Linked DNA regions of Paraburkholderia bryophila. The protein of the gene in region 2 interacts with the protein of the main gene of each other region in a pairwise test. Links are inferred from orthologs where the notes say so. Each region holds a gene or a part of one and is shown on either strand. Other genes may lie near its edges.

What was found.
Region 1: the proteins of dnaA (region 2) and GGD40_RS11725 interact in binary tests that used the Escherichia coli proteins (3 or more experiments, as listed by UniProt). The link is inferred for Paraburkholderia bryophila from one-to-one orthologs.
Region 3: the proteins of dnaA (region 2) and nadE interact in binary tests that used the Escherichia coli proteins (3 or more experiments, as listed by UniProt). The link is inferred for Paraburkholderia bryophila from one-to-one orthologs.

Annotation. Positions count from the first base shown.
Region 1 is NZ_JACCAS010000001.1:2,635,963-2,644,021, forward strand. Bases 3,077-5,862 are described here. They hold GGD40_RS11725 (phosphoheptose isomerase), read right to left. Parts: upstream 4,871-5,862; coding sequence 4,283-4,870; downstream 3,077-4,282. Other genes in these bases: GGD40_RS11715 (c-type cytochrome), read right to left, coding at 3,115-3,462; GGD40_RS11720 (BON domain-containing protein), read right to left, coding at 3,459-4,256; GGD40_RS11730 (YraN family protein), read right to left, coding at 5,086-5,634; rsmI (16S rRNA (cytidine(1402)-2'-O)-methyltransferase), read left to right, coding at 5,633-5,862. Also shown: GGD40_RS11695 (DUF3987 domain-containing protein), read right to left, coding at 1-1,357; GGD40_RS36900 (hypothetical protein), read right to left, coding at 1,357-1,617; GGD40_RS11705 (hypothetical protein), read right to left, coding at 1,807-2,826; more of rsmI, read left to right, coding at 5,863-6,535; GGD40_RS11740 (septal ring lytic transglycosylase RlpA family protein), read right to left, coding at 6,665-7,267; GGD40_RS11745 (MBL fold metallo-hydrolase), read left to right, coding at 7,905-8,059. UniProt on the Escherichia coli protein: Required for the timely initiation of chromosomal replication via direct interactions with the DnaA initiator protein.
Region 2 is NZ_JACCAS010000001.1:2,815,231-2,818,368, forward strand. Bases 302-3,138 are described here. They hold dnaA (chromosomal replication initiator protein DnaA), read right to left. Parts: upstream 2,603-3,138; coding sequence 1,001-2,602; downstream 302-1,000. Other genes in these bases: dnaN (DNA polymerase III subunit beta), read right to left, coding at 302-780; rpmH (50S ribosomal protein L34), read left to right, coding at 2,994-3,128. Also shown: more of dnaN, read right to left, coding at 1-301. UniProt on the Escherichia coli protein: Plays an essential in the initiation and regulation of chromosomal replication. Binds in an ATP-dependent fashion to the origin of replication (oriC) to initiate formation of the DNA replication initiation complex once per cell cycle.
Region 3 is NZ_JACCAS010000002.1:2,908,331-2,916,549, forward strand. What follows is about bases 2,414-5,359. They hold nadE (ammonia-dependent NAD(+) synthetase), read right to left. Parts: upstream 4,344-5,359; coding sequence 3,483-4,343; downstream 2,414-3,482. Other genes in these bases: GGD40_RS33950 (hypothetical protein), read left to right, coding at 2,414-2,581; GGD40_RS33955 (hypothetical protein), read left to right, coding at 2,868-3,026; GGD40_RS33960 (RNA-binding protein), read left to right, coding at 3,032-3,298; GGD40_RS33970 (L,D-transpeptidase), read left to right, coding at 4,627-5,359. Also shown: GGD40_RS33940 (S10 family peptidase), read left to right, coding at 1-1,308; GGD40_RS33945 (hypothetical protein), read left to right, coding at 1,461-2,117; more of GGD40_RS33950, read left to right, coding at 2,231-2,413; more of GGD40_RS33970, read left to right, coding at 5,360-5,628; GGD40_RS33975 (DMT family transporter), read right to left, coding at 5,675-6,547; GGD40_RS33980 (ABC1 kinase family protein), read right to left, coding at 6,730-8,219. UniProt on the Escherichia coli protein: Catalyzes the ATP-dependent amidation of deamido-NAD to form NAD. Uses ammonia as a nitrogen source.

The DNA.
Region 1 (8,059 bases), 180 kb from region 2 along the record:
ACACCTGATCTCGCCTGCAAAGCGAGCCCAAGGCCGTATTGAATTGCATCGGGCTGACTAGGCCAATATTGAAGGCTTCGTCACGCAGAACCCGTTGCGCGATCTTGTCCCGCACGCGCAACTCGTAGAACAGGAACTCGAAAAGTCGATCGGCGTCCTTGTGAGCTTTATCCAAGTTCTGCGATCCGGCATTGATCAAGCGAGAAAAATTGTCGAAGCTCCACAGGGCAATTTCCTCCGCGCATTCGATGCGCTCCGGCGAGATAGGACCGTCCTCGTCATCGAATTCATGATGGCGGGCAGCATGCCGGATGATCTGTTCGGGCAGCTTGTCGAGGCAGGCTCGCTCACTGTCGCTCATTCCCTCGCGGCTAATGCTGTTCACGCGGCGCTCAGCGTTCTCAAATGCGCGGCAGGCTCGTGACGAGAGCGTCAAAACCTTGCGCCCCTCCCAGCCTGTTTCTTGCAGGCGCACCTGCTCGTGGAAAAAGTGCGTTCCTCGGTCGAGGAATTTCTGCAATTCGGCGATTTCGGAAATCGCCGGCCTGTTCTCTGGCGCGGGTTCGACCATCGATTCGTCCACGACGTACCACAAGAAGCGCCCTGCCAAACCACAGTTGAGAAAATGCTTGCCCGTGGGTGTCTGAAAGAACTCCTGTAGCGTGAGGTTCTGGATCGGTAGGATCGTCGTGATCGCGGGCTGAATCAGTTGCACGCCCGTGCCTTTACGCGAGTAGCTGGTCGCGACGCCGCTCCATGACGAGCACATCAATCCGGCCAACGTCTTATCCAGTTGACTCAATAACGCGCGACCTTCATCCGAGTACACGAAGATTGCCCTATTGAGTTCCACTTGGTCGATAACAGCGGAGTACGTAAAATTCTCAAGGCGACGAGGCGGGGAGGGAGGAGCCTTGGGACGATTGCGTTCGAGATCAATCAGCCGGTTAGCAAGTGCGTCATCCCGGGGAAGTCCCTTGGCGGCCCGCTTGCTGATCCCGCGCTCAGTGCCGGAGTAGTCAGCTTGCCATGCCGTCATACGGCCTTTGTGTTCTTGCCACGCGGAGAGCGTCGAAGCATCGTGCGCAGCTACCGCGCTGGCGCGATGTTCGATGAACGGCCGGCTCGCCGGCGTTTTGCCGGCGCTCGACGGAGCGCATACCGTAACGTATGTGCTGGAATCGAGGAGCGTACCGTCCGGCGTCTTGACAACCGCGCATGGTCCAGCGGCCTGAGAAACATAACCGTCCATGTAGCCAGCCGCCGGGATTTCAAAGGCTGCTGTACGTGCCCATGCTTTAATGATGGCTCGTTCCGTTGACGACAGCGCGTGCAGGGGGAAAGGATTGCCTTGCATCACGCAGCCTCCGACTGTGCGGCGAAGACGTGCGGCCACTTCAAGCGGCGATTCGCGAGCTTCAGTGGCCGGATGCCGAAATAGCTACCGGTCTGCGCATACCGTTTGCGGACCGATTGCGCTTTCACGCCATTCAGCTCGGCGAATTGGTCGGTATCATCGGTGAAGCGGCTGACCGCATCGAGGTCGAGGCAGTCCGTTGGACGGATCGATGAAAGGCCTTGCGGCGTCGAAAATGCGGGATTGTTCAGCTGGACCATGTTGGACTCCAATGGGAGCCACGCAAAAGGTCGTGTTTAGGCGCCGCCCGCGTGCCGATTTCCGCAGTCAACGCCGAAACACTTCGCCATGCGTGGCGTCGTAGATCGGCATTGACATGATCGACTGGGGTGCTAGTGGGGCCGCAAGGTGGGGAGGTGGGGTATTTTGCCCACGACTCACAGGTGAAGTTACCTTTTGAAATTGCCTTTGTTGACGACTGTAATCAGTCCATCTCTACTTGCCGATATCCATGCCTCGTCAAACGGATCATCCCCCGCGCCGAATCGATCTAGGTGGTTAGCTTTACACCATAAACGGATTTTGTTCTTGTGCCCTTCTGGCTGGCCCACCGAGATTTTTCTTGGATCAATTCCCAGCGCTTTCGCACCCGCTTGTATGGCTTCGATCTGCTTCCTACGTCGCTCGCCGTATTTGATCAGTTTGGAGGGATCATCCGGACCTACTGAAACTTGCATGCCGAGCCCTTTCTCGCCAGTCATTTCACTGGCATTGACCGACTGCTCGAACTGCACCCTCAAGCTCGGCATGTCATCGCTGTTCACACGTAGCATTTCAGCTCTAGCAATGCCGCCATCTGTTGTCAAAGGGAACGCCGGAACCCAAGCAATCCGAGTGGCCAAGGATTCGATCCGTTCAGCCAGCCTCGCGACCTGTCCTTCCGGCCACCTGATTTTCAATTCGGCAAGATGCCGCTTTACCCGGTCCGGGCAAATATAGCCCTCGGGTCTCGCTGACTGCTCTACCTTGACCTTCTTGACGTCAGCGGGATGCAGGATTTCGTATTCGCCATATTGCAGCCTGTCCTGAAATATTGGCGCAACGCCATCCACGCGCCCCAACAAGCTGGCGTGCGGAACGCCACGCTCAGTCACCGGCCACACATACAGCCCTTCATGCAACACCGGCACATAAAGCTTCAGCTTTCCGGTTACCCCTTTCTCTAGCAAATCATCCGGCTCACGCCCCAGCTGTTCAGCGGCATCTACTACGGTTAGATAGGCGCGCTTGGCCGGCGCATCTGTCTGCCTCAAGAATGCCAAGGCCTCTTGTTGCCGTACCTTCGCTTGCTCTTCTTTCGCGGCCAATGCTTGGGACTTTACCTTTTCCCATCCCGCTCGGCCCACTCTCAGATCTAGCTCCATTTGAGGGGCCGGCTCTGACTGGCGATTGTTTTTGCCTTCATCCATAACGACATCATCCAGCGGGAGCAGAACGGCAAGGCGGTGGAAGCTTGACGTGGATCTGCGAGGTCTAAATCTGGTTACATACCGGTTACATCAACCAGAAAAATGAAAAAGGGTTACAGGAAAATTACCTGTAACCCTTTGAATTCTTTGGTGGAGGAGAGGAGGATCGAACTCCCGACCTTCGCATTGCGAACGCGACGCTCTCCCAGCTGAGCTACCCCCCCAACGTGCGAACAATTCTAGCACAGGCATTTTCCATTTTGCCTAGCCCCAAACCCCGGTAAACCATCACTTCGACGGCGCGCCTTTCAGCACCCAATCAACCACCGTCCGAATATCCGCGTCGCTCATCGACTGATGCGCAGGCATCGGAATCATGCCCCACACGCCGGTCCCACCGTTCTTCACCTTACTCGCCAACTTAGCCGGCGCCTGCGCATCACCCTTGTACTTCGCCGCGATTTGCTGGAACGACGGACCAACCAGTTTGCGGTCCACCGCATGACATCCCATGCAAGCATTCGAATTAGCAATACTCTGCCCACCCGGCGCATCCGCAGCATGCGCGCTCGACACAAACAGCCCCACCACCGCCCCAACCAACACCGACCCAACAACAATCACACCGCGCTTCATGGCGTAGTCGCTTTCGGATTACCCGGATGCACCGCGTTCGAATTGCTGACCGGCGCCGGCGCCTGCTGATCAAGCGGCCGCGAGCTCACCGACGAATCCGGAACCGCGCCGACCGTCGGCGCACTCACGTCCGGCTGCGACGCGCCCGTCGCCGGCGCAGTCGCTGCTGCCGCAGCCGCCGCTGCAGCTTCCTGCGGCTGAATGTACTGGAACAGCTTCACGACCTGCACCACGCCCGGCACACGACTCGCGACATCCGCGCCGCGATTGCCTTCGTCCATCGTGACGAGCCCCATCAGGTACACCGAGCCACGCTCGGCCACCACCTTGAAGTTGTTCGCCGAAATATTCTTCTCGGCGATCAGCGCGGTCTTCACGCGCGTCTCCAGATAGGTATCGTTGGTGCGCGACGAGAACGAACTGGCCGGCATGATCGCCAGTTCGTTGACGATCGTGTTGACGTTGTTCAGACCACGCACAATCGTCTCGGCGCGCTGCTTCGACACGTCGCCCGCGACTTCGCCGGTCAGCAACACGCGACGATTGAACACCGCGACGTTGACGTGCGCGTTGTCCGGCAGATTCTGGCTGATCTGCGAGAGCGCCTTCACCTGCAACTCGCGATCTTCGGTCTGCGCGCCGAGCGTGCGCCGGTCGGTCGCCACCAGCGCGCCGCCGCCCGCAGCTCCCGCAACGGCGAGAAAGCAACCCTGCAACGTCGCGGACAGCCCCGCCGCGAACCCAACCACCAGCACGGTTCTCACCAGTGTCTTCTTGACGCGGAATACGCTCATCAACTAGCTCTCCTTCGGAATCAATCTCAGTCTTCGCCCAGCAACATGGCATCGATGCCGTCGCACAGACAATGGATGGTCAGCAAATGCACTTCCTGAATACGCGCGGTGCGATCCGACGGCACGCAGACGTGGATGTCGGTATCGCTCAAACCGTCCTGCACGCGGCCGCCGCCCTTGCCGGTCAGCGCGACCACGATCATTTCGCGCTCGTGCGCGGCGTCGATCGCGGCCAGCACGTTGGCGGAATTGCCGGACGTGGTGATAGCCAGCAGCACATCCCCCGGCTGGCCGAGCGCCCAGACCTGCTTCGAGAAAATCTGCTCGAACGAATAGTCGTTGGCGATAGCGGTCAGCACGGACGTATCCGTGCTCAGCGCGATCGCCGGCAAGCCCGGCCGTTCACGTTCGAAGCGGCCGATCAGCTCGGCGGCGAAGTGTTGCGCGTCGGCAGCCGAGCCGCCGTTGCCGCACGCCAGAATGCGGTTGCCGTTGGCAAGCGCGCCGAACATCGTGTCGATCGCTGCAGCGATTGGCATCGACAGGGTTTCGAGGGCTTCGAGTTTGACTGCCGCGCTGTCGCGGAAGTGTTGTTGAATGCGTTCGACTGACATCGAGTCTCTATCTTCTACCGCGAATGGGCCGCACTGCGCGGCCGTGTTGTGAGGTCGTATTGCGAGTTGAGCTGCGCCGGTGAAGCTGGCCGGTAACGTGGTGCGGTAGCGTCAATGCATCGCAAAGTACCCTGCATTTCGCGTATCCGCGTCGCCCCGTGGCCCGGACGCGAGCGCAAGTTTATCGTACTCACGCGGGTTCTCCGCGCGCGCCATCAGACTTCGTCGGCGCGAAACGCGTCACGCAACCAGACGAGCCGGCCGGCTTCGAACGCAACCACGTCAAAACGGCACGCGGGTTGATCGTGCGAACAGCGGCCGCGAGTGACCAGATAATGCTGCGCCGCGCGCACGATGCGCTGTCGCTTGCGCCAGTCGATGCTCGCCGCCGCGCCGCCATAGTGACCGTGCGCCCGCGCGCGGACTTCGACGAACACCAGCGCACCGTCACGGTCGCGCATCACCAGATCGATCTCGCCGCCGCGGCACGACACGTTACGCGCGACGAACCGCAAACGCTGCCGCTGCAAAAACTCCTGCGCGCGCAATTCGAAAACCGCGCCGACGAGTTTGGACCCGGCCGGTCTTGAAAAGTTGTGCGGGGTGGTGGGCGGTGGTGCACGCCGCGCCGTAGCCACCGAACTACTCACCGCCTCGCGCCCAAGCCCCATCTCGCCGCGCTCACCATCCTTAGCCCCCAGAACGCCCGGCGCTGCGTGGCACAATGGCGGCCTCTTTCCGTCTGTTTGCGTCTTCTGTCTCATGACTCCTCTCTCCGAACTCGCGCAAGGGCAGCAGTACCCCGCTGCCGCGCTGTATGTGGTGGCCACGCCGATCGGCAACGTCGCCGACGTCACGCTGCGCGCGCTGCATGTGCTCGGACTGGTGGACCGCATCGCAGCCGAAGACACCCGCAACACCGGCCAACTGCTCGCGCGCTACGGCATCTCGAAGCCGCTCGTCGCGGTGCATCAGCACAACGAGCGGGCCGCGGCGCAGCGCCTGATCGAACATCTGCAAGCGGGCGAGCGCGTCGCGTATGTCTCCGACGCGGGCACGCCCGGCATCTCGGACCCCGGCGCGAAACTGGTCGATGCCGTGCGGGAAGCCGGCTTCCCCGTGATTCCGCTGCCCGGCGCAAGCGCCCTCGCCACGGCGTTGAGCGCGGCCGGCGACTGGGTCGCGACGTTCTCGTTCCTCGGCTTCCTGCCGCCCAAGCCGAAGGCCCGCGCCACCGCGTTGCAAGAACTCGCGCGCCATCCTCACGCGATGGTGTTCTACGAAGCTCCGCACCGGATCGTCGAGACGGTGCAGGCGCTGGCCGACGCGTTCGGCGGCGAACGCAAACTGCTGATCGCGCGAGAGCTGACAAAGTTACACGAAGCGCTGCACCAAGGCACCCTGGCCGAAGGGCCAACGTGGCTCGCCGGCGATCCGAACCGCCAGCGCGGCGAATTCGTGCTGGTGGTGGAAGGCGCTCAGCCGGAAGCCACCGGCGAACACGATCACGACGCGTTGCTAGGCATCCTGCTGGAAGAGTTGACGGTGAGCAGCGCGGCGAAGGTGGCGGCGTCGATCACCGGGGTGTCGCGCAACGCGCTGTACACGCGTGCGTTGGCATTGAAGAAAGACGACGAAGCCGAAGACGACCCCGAAGAAGAATAAGCAGTCGGACAAAAAAAAGGGCCTCGCGGCCCTTTCCTTTTTTGACAGAGATGGCATGAACTGCCACCGCCGCCATGCTACGAGTGCGCCCATCACGCACCCACCCGTAGCCTCACCATCGATTTCCGATCACTTATCGCTGTTCGAACCCGAGTTCGACGCCAGCGTTTCGTTCATCTCGGCGCGTGCTTCCTGCTGCGTCAGACCTTCGATCTTGACGCGCGCCGTGCCGGCATGACGCATATCGAGGACGCTCGCAGCGGCCATCGACAGATCGATCACACGGCCGCGAGCATACGGACCACGGTCGTTGATCCGCACGACGACCGAGCGCGACGTGGCCGGGTTGGTCACGCGCACATACGAGCCGAGCGGCAACGTGCGATGCGCGGCGGTCAGCGCATGCATATCGTAGCGTTCGCCGTTGGCGGTGCGACGGCCGTGGAAGCCGCGGCCGTACCACGACGCGCGACCGGTTTGATGAAAGTCCGAAATGTCCGAACCATCGTCCGTTAGCGGCTTGGCGTCGGCCAGCGACGAGCCCGCAGCGCTTGCGCCGGAGGCCGGCGCGCTACCGAAAGCTTGCGGTCCGAAGGTCCCTGCCTGCGCCGCTTTGGTGCTCAGCGGCGAATCATTGGCGGACGTGTTCGCGGTGCCCGGAGGCGTGGCGCAACCGGCCAGCACAAAAAAGGCAAAAAGAGTCCCCAGACCACGGGATAACCGAGTTTTCATAAGACGTGCAATCACAATGTCGAGCCGCATCACGCGAAATTGAGCGTGTTGCCTGCGACTCCGGCGGCAATGGACGACAACGCGCCGCGCCACATAAGCGCAGAACGTCAAAGCCCGGATGCGGCCCAATCGGCCGCTACCGCACGGTTAATTTTCACGTCTGGCGCAACCTGTCCCCGGCAGCCTGACCAGACCCCACATGCCGCCATCGAACGTGGCAAACACGCTCTTGCGCGCGGAACTCAGCGCACAGGAACGGCGGCGTAGGCCCCACCCAGCGTCACGGCAGTTAAGTCCGTAGCAGGCGCGTGGCACCTGGCTGGGCAAGACGTGTGCATCGAAAGCTCGATACTTGATGGCTGTCCAGCAGTGCGACAGCCCAAACTTGAGTGGCGATCCGCGTGCCCATTTTTGATGGGGACGCATCGCCTTGTGGCATGCCCAGTTCCCTAGGCATGGGGTGCATTATACCCAAAAGAAATTTTTGAGATGCCAAGCGACTGAAAACCTTGATGAATTTTCACGCTTGCTGCAAAAATGAGCGGACCAAAGCCCGTCGGGGCGGGCCTTCCGGGCCCTCGGCGGAGCTAGCTCGCAGGCCGGTACAATCAACCTTTTCCTCGCGGCGCCGTCATCCATGAAAGTCACCTTGATCCCCGTCACGCCGTTCCAGCAGAACAGCTCGCTGCTCGTTTGCGAGGCAACCGGACGCGCGGCCGTCGTCGATCCGGGCGGCGATCTCGATGTCATCCAGGGCGAAATCGCGCGTCAGAACGTGACGGTCGAAAAAGT
Region 2 (3,138 bases):
GCCGATCAAAAATTGATTCTTATGCGACTTCGGAATCACGCGCTGGAAGTCGGGGAATTTGCCTTCCACCAGTTTCGACACCAGTTCGACCTGGCCGAACGTGAACTTCACCTGCGTTTGCGCGATGTCGATCTTCAGCGTGTCGTCGATGTCTTCCAGCAGACGCTGCAATTCCAGAATCGTCTTGCGCGGAATAATCACTTCCTGACGCGCGAACGTGCCTTCGATCTTCATCGACGAGAACGCCAGACGGTGACCGTCGGTCGCGACCGCCATCAGCTGATCGCCGTCCACCACCAGCAGCATGCCGTTCAGGTAGTAGCGAATGTCCTGCTGGGCCATCGAAAAATGGACCATGCCGAGCAACTGGCGGAACGTCTTCTGGGGAACCACGAGGTTCGCACCGTAGTCTTTAGCTTGCGCGACCGTCGGGAATTCGTCTGCGGCGAGCGTTTGCAGCGCAAAGCGGCTCTTGCCGGATTGCACGGTCAGACGCTTGTCGTTCAGCGTGAGCGTGACCTGCCCGTCGGGCATGGCGCGCAGAATGTCGAGGAGCTTTCTTGCTGCCACCGTGGTCGCCACCGAATCGCCGCCCACGCCGAAATCGGCACGCGTGGTGATCTGCAACTCGAGGTCGGTGGACAGGAACGACACGTCAGGGCCGTTCTTGGTAATCAGCAAATTGGCGAGGATCGGCAACGTATGGCGGCGTTCGACGATGCCGCTCACAGTTTGCAGCGGCCTGAGGAGGTTATCGCGTTCGGTCTTGACCAGTTGCATAGAGTTCCTTCGTTGATATAACGGCCTGCGCGCCTTGCCAGGCAAGCGATCCAGCTCACAGCCGTGGCCCCCCGCCGGCGCCACGCAGCGCCTGCCACAGCGTGAAATCCGCCCGCGGCCGCCGGGCGGTTAAACCTGTATTGTGCCTGAAAACGGAACCGCCTCACTAAAATGGGGGCGAGTTTGGAAATAAACAGGTCGTTTTTCCCAGTCGACTTGCTTAGCCCTTCAGCGTCTGCTCCAGCACGTGCAATTCGTGGTTCAGTTGCGCGTCAGTGCCGCGTTCGGCTGCGATCTTGCGCACCGCGTGCAGCACCGTGGTGTGGTCACGTCCGCCGAACAGCTCGCCGATTTCCGGCAAACTCTTCTGCGTCAGTTCCTTCGCGAGATACATCGCAATCTGCCGCGGTCGCGCGATATTCGCCGGACGCTTCTTCGAATACATGTCCGCGACCTTGATACTGTAGAAGTCCGCAACCGTCTTCTGGATGTTTTCCACCGAGATCTGGCGGTTCTGCACCGTCAACAGGTCTTTCAGCGCTTCTTTGGTCAGTTCGATCGTAATTTCGCGACCGTGGAACTTCGAATACGCGAGGATCTTGCGCAGCGCGCCTTCCAGCTCACGCACGTTCGAGCGCAAGTGTTTCGCGACGAAGAACGCGACGTCCTCGCTCAGGCTCACGAACTCCGACTGCGCCTTGCGCATCAGAATCGCGACGCGCATTTCCAGCTCGGGCGGCTCGATCGCCACCGTCAGGCCGGAGTCGAAGCGCGAGATCAGACGGTCGTCGATCCCCGAAATTTCCTTCGGATACGTGTCGCTGGTGATGATCACCTGCGCCTTGTTCGCGACCAGCGCCTCGAATGCGTAGAAGAATTCCTCTTGTGTACGCGACTTGCCCGAGAAGAACTGAATATCGTCGATCAGCAGCAGGTCGAGCGAGTGGTAGTAGCGCTTGAAATCGTCGAACGCCTTGCGCTGGTAAGCCTTCACCACGTCGGACACATACTGTTCCGCGTGGATGTAGCGAATCCGCGCGCCGGCCTTGTCCATCAGAAGCTGGTTGCCGATCGCGTGGATCAGGTGGGTCTTGCCGAGCCCGACGCCGCCATACAGGAACAGCGGGTTGTACGAGATGCCGGGGTTATCCGCGACCTGAATCGCCGCGGCGCGCGCCAACTGGTTGGCCTTACCGGTCACGAAGTTATCGAAGGTCAGCACCGGGTTGAGCTTCGAGCGCTCGTACATCGAATCGTTTTCGCCGTTGCCGTTCGAGCTCGCGCTCTGGCCCGGACGCCACGTGCGACGGGCGGCCGCGGCTTCGTTCGCGTCGAGACTGGGCAGATCGAGGTCGGCGGCGTCTTCGGCGGCGGCCGATGCAGCGCGCGCGTTCGCATGTTGCTGCGCAGCGGCATTCACGCCGCCGGCGCGTGTGGCATGCGCCGCTTGCACGGCGCCGACGGCCGCGTCCACTGCGGCGCCTCCGCCGGAATGACCGCCCATCGGCGCGGATGAGGACGAAACAGGACGAGTCGAACCCGGCGACGACGTGGCTTGCGGCGCGCGCATGCCGGCTTTCGGGTCCAGAACAAACTGCACGTCGACCGGGGCTTGCCAGAAATCGCGGGCCATATCCGCGATGCGGCCGGAGAACTGGCTCTTGACCCAGTCGAGCTTGAAGCGGTTCGGCGCGGCGATGCTAAGCGTATTCGCAGCGGCGTCGAAGGCGACCGGGGCCAACGGTTTGATCCACGTCACGTACTGCTGGGGCGTAAGCTCACGCTCCAGCAATGCGGAACAGTGTTGCCAGAAATCGTTCATCGAGTTGCTGTCGTTATGGTGTGCACGGCGGTCGCCGCTGCCCTTGTTGCGTGCGCGCAACAAGGCCCTGAGCAGCCAGGCGCAATGGCTCCAGGCGCTTGTGCCACAAGGGTTTGCGGGGCAAGCGAGCCGGAGCGGCGTGCAGGATTTTTGGGAAGTAAGGCGAGATTCTAACGCCAAATGCTACCCGGAAGGGAGTTATCCACAGGGACGGATCATCGGCCCGAGCCAGCGCCGTCGCAGGGCCGCGAGCGCTAAACTATTGACGGCCAACAGAAAACCGGTTTAAATAGCGGGTTCCGCGAAAACCAATTCTGTAAACCTCCGGCCATTGCCGCTTCAGCGATGATCGTGCGGTTATTTTTCGATCAGTCGATCAAGTGAGAGCAACATGAAACGTACTTACCAACCTTCCGTTACCCGTCGCAAGCGCACCCACGGCTTCCGCGTTCGCATGAAGACCGCAGGTGGCCGCAAGGTCATCAACGCACGTCGCGCGAAGGGCCGCAAGCGCCTCGCCATCTAAGGCAGGCGAG
Region 3 (8,219 bases), on a different replicon or contig from region 2:
AACGGCGGTCCGGGGTCGTCTTCGGTGTTCGTGCTGCTGGGCTCGTTCGCGCCGCGCCGCATCAAGACCGCGATGCCGAGCTTCACGCCGCCCGCGCCGTACGCAATGGAAGACAACCCGGACAGCCTGCTCGACAAGAGCGACCTCGTCTTCATCAATCCGGTCGGCACCGGCTACTCGGCGGCCATTGCACCGAAGACCAATCGCGCCTTCTGGGGCGTCGACCAGGACGCGGATTCGCTCAAGCAGTTCATCAAGCGTTTTCTGACCAAGAACAACCGCTGGAATTCGCCGAAGTACCTGTACGGCGAGTCGTACGGCACGGCACGCAGTTGCGTGCTGGCCTACCGACTGCACGAAGACGGCGTCGATCTGAACGGCATTACGCTGCAATCGTCGATTCTCGATTACACGCAGTCCGGCAATCCGGTCGGCGCGCTGCCCACCGCGGCGGCGGACGCGTGGTATCACAAGAAACTCGGCATCGCGCCACGGCCCACGGATCTCGGCACGTTTGCCGAAGAGGTGGCGCAATTCGCGCGCACCGACTATCTGGCCGCGCTACGCAAATTTCCGACCACCGATTCCGCGACGGTCGAGAAACTGAGCGAATACACCGGCATCGACAAAGCGACCCTGCTTGCGTGGAGCCTGGATATCGCGTCGTACGACAGCCGTGGCAATTCGCTGTTCCTGACCAGCTTGCTGAAGTCGCAAGGGCTCGCGCTCGGCGAGTATGACGGCCGCGTGACGGCGATCGAAACGGGGATTGCCGGCAAGATCGACCCGAACTCCGGCGGCAACGATCCGACCATGACGGCGGTCACCGGCGTTTATACGACGATGTGGAACGTGTATCTGAACGAGCAGTTGAAGTACACGTCGAATTCGTCGTTCACCGATCTGAACGATCAGGCGTTCCAGTATTGGGATTTCAGCCACATCGATCCGACCGGCGCGCAGAAGGGCAAAGACGCGAAGGGCAACGTCATTCTCTACACCGCCGGCGATCTCGCCGCCGTGATGGCGCTCAATCCCGATCTCAAGGTGCTGTCGGCGAACGGCTTCTACGATTTCGTCACGCCGTTCTATCAGACCGTGCTCGATCTGCAGCAAATGCCGTTGCTCAGCGCGCAGGTCCGGCAGAACCTGTCGGCGCGCTTCTATCCGTCCGGGCATATGGTGTATCTCGACGGCGCATCGCGCACCGCGCTGAAGGCGGATCTCGCGAAGATGTACGACACGACGGCGTCGAACACGCAGGCGCTCACGCGGATTCGCGCCTTGCAGGCTCGCGTGGCGAAGTAAGCGGTGGGGTGACGCGAAATGACATGAGCGAACGGACCCTCACGCTTGTCCACGGACAAGCGTGAGGCACGGAGTGTTACGTAAGCATTTTGAATGTGTTCTAATTGGTCCGCGAATTGAACTATTGCGTGCCGCTGCCGGCGCGCCGACCGATGAACGCAGGCATTGCAAACGGGCGTCGCTCTTACCATTCCAGCGACCCGACCCGCGGTACTTACGAAGAGGCAGTTACGCCGGTGCTAACGCACCGTTGCGGCTTGGCGCGTTCGCGCGGCAGGGCGCGCGTGGTGTTGCTGCTCGGCTTCACCGTGGCACTCGCGGTGCGTATGGGCGAGGCCCGCGCGCAAGAGGCCGGCATGCTCGACGAACGCGTCACGCAGCAATCCGTCGGCGAGACGATTTGCCGGACCGGTTACGCGGACACCGTGGCGCCGCCGTTCGGCGAACTGATGGCGCACAAGAATCGCTTGCTCGCCGAACGCGGCATCGAGTCCGATAAGGGCGCGGCGTTCGCTATCGACCGGCGCGTGCCTGTCGTGTTGGGCGGTTCGCCGAACGCGACCGCCAATCTCGATCTTCTGCCGTGGGCAGGCCAGCAGGGCGAGCGCCGCAAGGCGCGCGCGGCGGTCATGCTCAAGCATTGCGTGTGCGAGGGCAAATTGAGCCTCGCCGAGGCGCAGGCTGCGATCGTCGGCAATTGGTCGGTGGTTTATTCGGGTTTCAGTCAAACGTCTTGCGACATCAGCCGACTCGACGTCGCGACCGGCGAAAGCGCTGAGCGCGGCGCCGGGCACGACAGTCCGCCGTGAGACCGTGCGCCTTCGCGCGCGGCATCGGTTTCGTTCATCCACGCGTATTGAATCGCGCCGCTTCGTTAGTCGAGGGCGGCGCGCTGGCCCACATTTTTTTCCGGAGAGTCACCATGAACCATTCACGTCTTGCCGCCGCGGCGCTTGCTTTCGGCTGTCTGTTCGGCAGCGCCGTCGCATTCGCCGCCGAGCCCGTGCTGTGCGGTAAAGCCGACGCGTTGCGGATTCGCGGCGACGTGCCCGCCGCCATCAGCTTCGACGTGTACAAGCAACTGCGACCGTTGAGCGCGCAACGGGTCGCGCTGTTCCAGGAAGCCGGCGAGGTCAAGCATCTGCCCGACGGTCTCGCGGTGTGCGAAGTTGCGGACGACGGCGTCGACGATCCGACGGCGGTGCTGGTTCAGCAGCCGCACGGCAAGAATGCGTGGTGGGTGAGCGCCGCCAACGTGCAAGCAGCGGACTGATCGGATCCCCGCGATCAGCCCGCGCGTTGCGCACGTCCCCCGGCAGGATGCTGCGGCACTGCATATCGAGGCCCGGTTTTTGCAACCGACGTGTGACGTTGGTCGCATGACCGGGCTTGAATCGTTAAATGAACCGCTGTTTTGCTATTTTTGACCGACCTTATTCAGGTACAGTGCATTCAGGCAGGTCTTTAAAAGTTCATCTTTGACGACACTGTGTCGCATCGCTTTTGTGGTCGATTCTGACTATGCTGAAAATAGGACGAATTTCGCTGGGGAGATTTAAATGATTGCCTTCTATTTGTCATTGGCTGCATTGGGTGCCGCCGGCGCCGCGTTGATCCGCGAACTCGCGGCCGCGCAGGCGAAGCAACGCGCAGCGCTGCGCCCCGTGCGCGTGCAAAGCGCGGATCGTGATTCCGGTCGCGGCGCGCGCCGAGGATAGGCCGCATGAACCTGATCGTGCGCAACATTGCGGAATCCTGTAGCGCCGAAGAGGTGCGGGAATTCCTCAAACGCGAGCTCGGGCATTACGCGAAGCATATCGAAGTGGTCGACGCCGGCAAGCCCAGCGCGTACGCCACGGTCGAACTGAATGCGGAAGTGCCGTATGTGGGCGACGTGATCGCGCGCGAGATTCACGGCAAGCAGTTGCACGGTCAGACACTCGAGGCGAGCGCCGATCTGTTCGGCGATGAACCGCCGGCCGCTCACTGAGCTGCTTCACGTAGTTGACGCAGTTTTGTCGACGTCGCGCGCGTAGCGTCGTAGCGGTTTTTCCTTGGCCTGGTTTGCGGCCGGTGGTGAGACGGGCGCGTGCATGTTCTCCCGCTCTCCGCGCCGTGCACTCCGCCGCCTACCGTCTGTCGTCCACCGTCCTTCGTTCGCTAACTTCCCTGTTTCATTCCCCGCTTGCCGGCGCCGGCCAGTCGAACGGCGTGTACGGCAACGCCCGCTTGTGACGGGTGGCCTCGTAGAAACGCAAGATGACGCGACGTGCCGCATCGCTTACGGGCTTGCCTTCCAGAAAGTCGTCAATGTCGTCGTACGGGATGCCGTAGGCGTCTTCGTCAGGCCGTTGCGGACGCAACATTTCGAGGTCGGCGGTCGGCACTTTGTGCGCTAAGGTCTCGGGTGCGCCCAGCGCTTTGGCCACCGCGCGCACGCGACGCTTGTTCAGGCCGGCAAGCGGCAGCACGTCGGCGCCGCCATCGCCGAACTTGGTGAAGAAGCCCATGAGCGATTCGGCCGCGTGATCCGTGCCGATCACCACGCCCGCGCGTGCGCTGGCCACCGCGTATTGGGCGATCATGCGCTGCCGCGCCTTGATATTGCCGTGCACGAAATCCTGTTGCGAATCGTCCGCGAACGGCACGCCGCTGTGATGCAGCGCGGTCAGCATGGCGTCGGCGGCGGGCTTGATGTCGATAGCGAGATTTTCATCCGCGCGGATAAAGCGCAACGCTTGCTGGGCATCGGCCTCGTCTTTCTGCTCGCCGTAGGGCAGGCGGACCGCGACGAAGCGCGCGTCGTAATGGTCGGCGCGCAGCCGTTCGACCGCGAGTTGCGCAAGCCGTCCCGCCGTGGTCGAGTCGACGCCGCCGCTGATACCGAGTACGTAGGTCTTCAGGCCGCTGCCGCGCAGATAGTTCGCCAGAAAAGCGACCCGGCGCTCGATCTCCCGCACGGCGTCGAACTCGGTGCCCATGTGCATTTCCGCGGCGATGCCGGCTTGACGTGCGACTGGATCCTGTTGCGTCATGATGCTTTGCTGCTCCCTCGCGCGATTGCGCAATGTTGAAGCTTTGGCGCTTGCGCGCCGGAGAAAGTGGCTGGCGGGTCGGCTCGCGAGACAGGATCGACAGATCGCAATGCGCTAAGTAACATTCTCGTTCCGAGCGCCGCATGAGCCGGCGAGCTGTCAATAATAATCAGGTTTGCTCAAACACGCGATGAACTACTCCAATCGGCCTGGCCAGCCTGTTTCCGATCGCTTGACCTCTGTATCGATGGAGCGTCGGCACGAAGTAATAGAAGTGATGGGTATGCCGGTTTTCTTTTCCGTTTCGCGCGCGAGTTGCGCGGGTCGTTCTTTCCGTCGTTTGACACGCGCGTTGGGGGCTGGGTTGTGTGCGCTGTCGTGTAGCGTGGCGTTGGCGGCTTCTGCGGGGGCTTCCGCGGAGGTGTCTGTCGCGCCATCTAAGTCGGATGGGCCTTCTGCATCGGCGCCGGCGTCGGCATCCACCGTCGCCACACCCGACGCAGCCGGCGTGGTCGACCCGCATCGCGCATTATTGCTGCGTGACATGTTCACGAAAGACGTCACGCGCCGGTTAAAAGTACCGGCCACGGAACAGCGCGCCTACGCCGAGCGTCTGCAAACGACGCTCGCCGAACACGCACTGGGCAATCTATCGGGCCAATACGTCGTGATGGTCGATCGCAGCGCCAACGTGCAGGCGTTGTTCATCTACTTTCGCGCCGCGCCGGCCGACACCTGGCAGATGATCGGTGCGTCGCCGGTTTCCACCGGCCGGCCGGGCGAGTACGACCACTTCATCACGCCGCTCGGCGTGTTCGAACATACGCCCGCCAATATGGATTTCCGTTCCGAGGGCACGCAGAACGAAAACCATATCCGCGGCTACGGCAAACGCGACATGCGGATCTTCGACCTGGGCTGGGCGCAAGGCGAACGAGGCTGGGGCAAAGGCGGCATCTCGCAGATGCGCTTCCAGATGCACGCCACCGACCCCGATCGCCTCGAGCAGGTGCTCGGCATTCGCCACTCGAAGGGCTGCGTGCGGATTCCCGCGTCGTTGAATACCTTTCTCGATCACTACGGCATTCTGGACGCCGGCTATGTCGCGTTGGTCGAATCGGGCAAATCGCTGTGGGTGTTGAAGAGCGATCGCGAGGTCACGCCGTGGGCGGGCCGCTATATCGTCGTGGTGGACTCCGAGCGCAAGAGTCGCCCGGCGTGGTCGCCGCTGCCGGGCGGCAAGGCGCGCGCGAAGGTGCCGGCCGCGGCGGACACGGCGGATTGATTCGTTGCGCCTTTGCCGGCCACGATCACCCTCGCTGCCGCCACACTCACGAGCGCGCCAGCAACACCCCCACCAACGCCACGCCGAACCCTGCAATCTGCACCGGCAGCAACGTCTCGCCGAAGCCGATATACCCTTCGAGCGCGGCGAGCGGCGGGGCGAGAAACATCAGCGCGGTGGCGCGTGCCGCGTCGCCGCGCCGGACCATCCACACCAGCAACGTGACGCCGATACCGGACAGCATGACGATCCCCCACGCCAACGACGCCCACACCGTACTCGAAGCGATCCAGCGATGCTCGCCGAGGACGAGCGCCAGCAGACCCGCGACGAGCGCCGCGCCGAAATTCTGCACCGCGCTTGCGCTGCGGATATCGGCCTTGGCCAGCGACGTCTTCTGAAACAACGTACCCGCTGTAATCGCGCCGACCGCGACGACTGAAATCAGCACGACCAGCCAGGATGGCGCGTTGCCATGCGACGCGGGCACAGCGGCGGATGCCAGCTTCGGTTCGAGCACCAGCGCGACGCCGGCCAGGCCGAGCGCCATGCCGGCCCAGCCACGCCGCGACAGGCGCTCGCCGAACAGCGGCGCCGCGACGGCGGCGGTGGCGAGCGGTTGCAGCGCGCCGAGCAAGGCCATCACGCCGGCGCTGAGTCCTTGCGCCACGGCCCAATAGCCGGCGCCGAGATAAACGCCTTGCAGCAACGCGCCCGCCAGCAGGTGCTTGCCGAGGTCACGCCCGCTCGGCCATGCGGCGCGAGCGCCGAGCGCGACGAGTGCGAAGATCGTCGCCGTGCCGCCGAAGCGCGCGAGCAGAAAGAGATTGGGATCGGCGTAGGGCGTGATCGCGCGGGCGACCACGAAACCGGTCGACCACAACACGACGAACAGCGCGGCGATTGACGAAGCGAGCATCGGAAGAGGTGGTGTGGAAAAACCGCCATCTTGTCGAGGTACACGAAGCGTGTCTTGTTCGAAGCTGCAATCGGTGTGGGTGTACAGGTGAGCATAGGCATAGGCGCCCGCGCCCGCGTCGCGTAGGCATCGGCGTCTGCGTCTGTGTTGCACAGGCGTCCACGCCTTGCAGCCCGTCCACCTCACCACATCAACAAAACCGTCCCCGCCCCCAGCACCCCGCCGCAAACCGCGCACGCCCACAGCAAAACCCGCGTGCGCCGGTATTCACGACCGATATCCGCCATCAGTTCAGCACTCTGCCGCGGCGTACGCGCGCGATCATGCTCATGCTGGAGATAACGCACCGCCAGTTGCGGCACGCGCGGCAGCATATGCGCGAGATGCGGCAACTCACGCGACAGACGCTTGATCCAGCCGCGATGATCGAGATCGCGCCGCGCGATACCCGTCAGCACGCCCCGCGTGATATTCCACGTATCGACGCCCGGATGCAGCGCGCGCGCCAGCATTTCCGCCTGCTGGAACGAGCGTTGCGCACTGGCGAGCCGCCCCGGCACGGCGCCTTCGAACGGCTGCACCGCATGCAGCAGATGATGAAACAGCGACCCCGCCGACCGGTCTTCCGGCGCGGCCGCGAAATGCGCTTCGGCGCGCGTGCGCAATTCGGCTTCGAGCATTTCCGCCCGCGTGTCGTGCGGCACGTGCCCGGCATCGCGATGAATCTCGGCAAGGCGACCGTAATCCTGGTCGAACAGCGCGCTTGCGCCATGCACGAAGAACTCGCGCTCGCCGGTCGACAGACTCGACATGATCGAAAATTCCGCCAGCACGAGACGCCCCAGCGTGTCCGACTCGATGCTCACGCGCACGCGCCGGGAGTCGAGCGTGGCGTGGAAAAAGCCGTGCTCGAACGCCTGCTCGGTCACCACCTCGACGATATGCGCGGCGAGCGGTGCCAGCTTGACGCGATGCGCGTGCAGCCCCGGCAGATCGCTCGCCGGCAGGGTGCTGATGCGCTGCATGGTCAGCGTGTGGTTCGTGCACAGGTCCCAGATCACGTCCGGCACGACGATCCGTTTGTCGCCGTCGAAATGATGGCCGGTCTGGCTCAGATTGGCGGCCTCGGCGCGCAGATCGAAGCGGCGCTGGATGTCGTCGGTAAAACTCTGCGCGAGCGTGCGCAACTGCAAGCGGCGCGCGCGGCCCGAGAGCTTTTCCATCCAGCGCGCGACCCAGCGCAGCAGCGCGAGTTCGTCGCCGATCTGCTGCAACTGGTCGGCGCGCACCAGTTTGATCGCCACTTCGCTATGACCGTTGACCGGCACGAGCAGCCGCGCCAGATGTGTTTGTTCGGCGAAGCCGCCGCGCACCGGCGTCAGATCGACGGCGCTAAACAGGGTGGCGAGCGGACGACCGAACGCGCGCGCCAGCGCCGCTTCGGATTCCGCGGGCGGCAGTGGGGCTTCCATGTGATCGATAGCGTCGATCGCGTCGTGCAACGTGCCCGTGGCGAGTTCGGGCCGTTCGGCGAGCGTCTGCGCAAAGCGGCTGGCGAGCGGGCCGAGTGCCGGCAGCACGCCGTGCAGACTCGCGCCGCTGCCGCTGGACGCGTGCACCCGGCCGACCAGCTGGATCATCCAGTGCAGTTTGTGGTCGGGGGGCGCGGCCA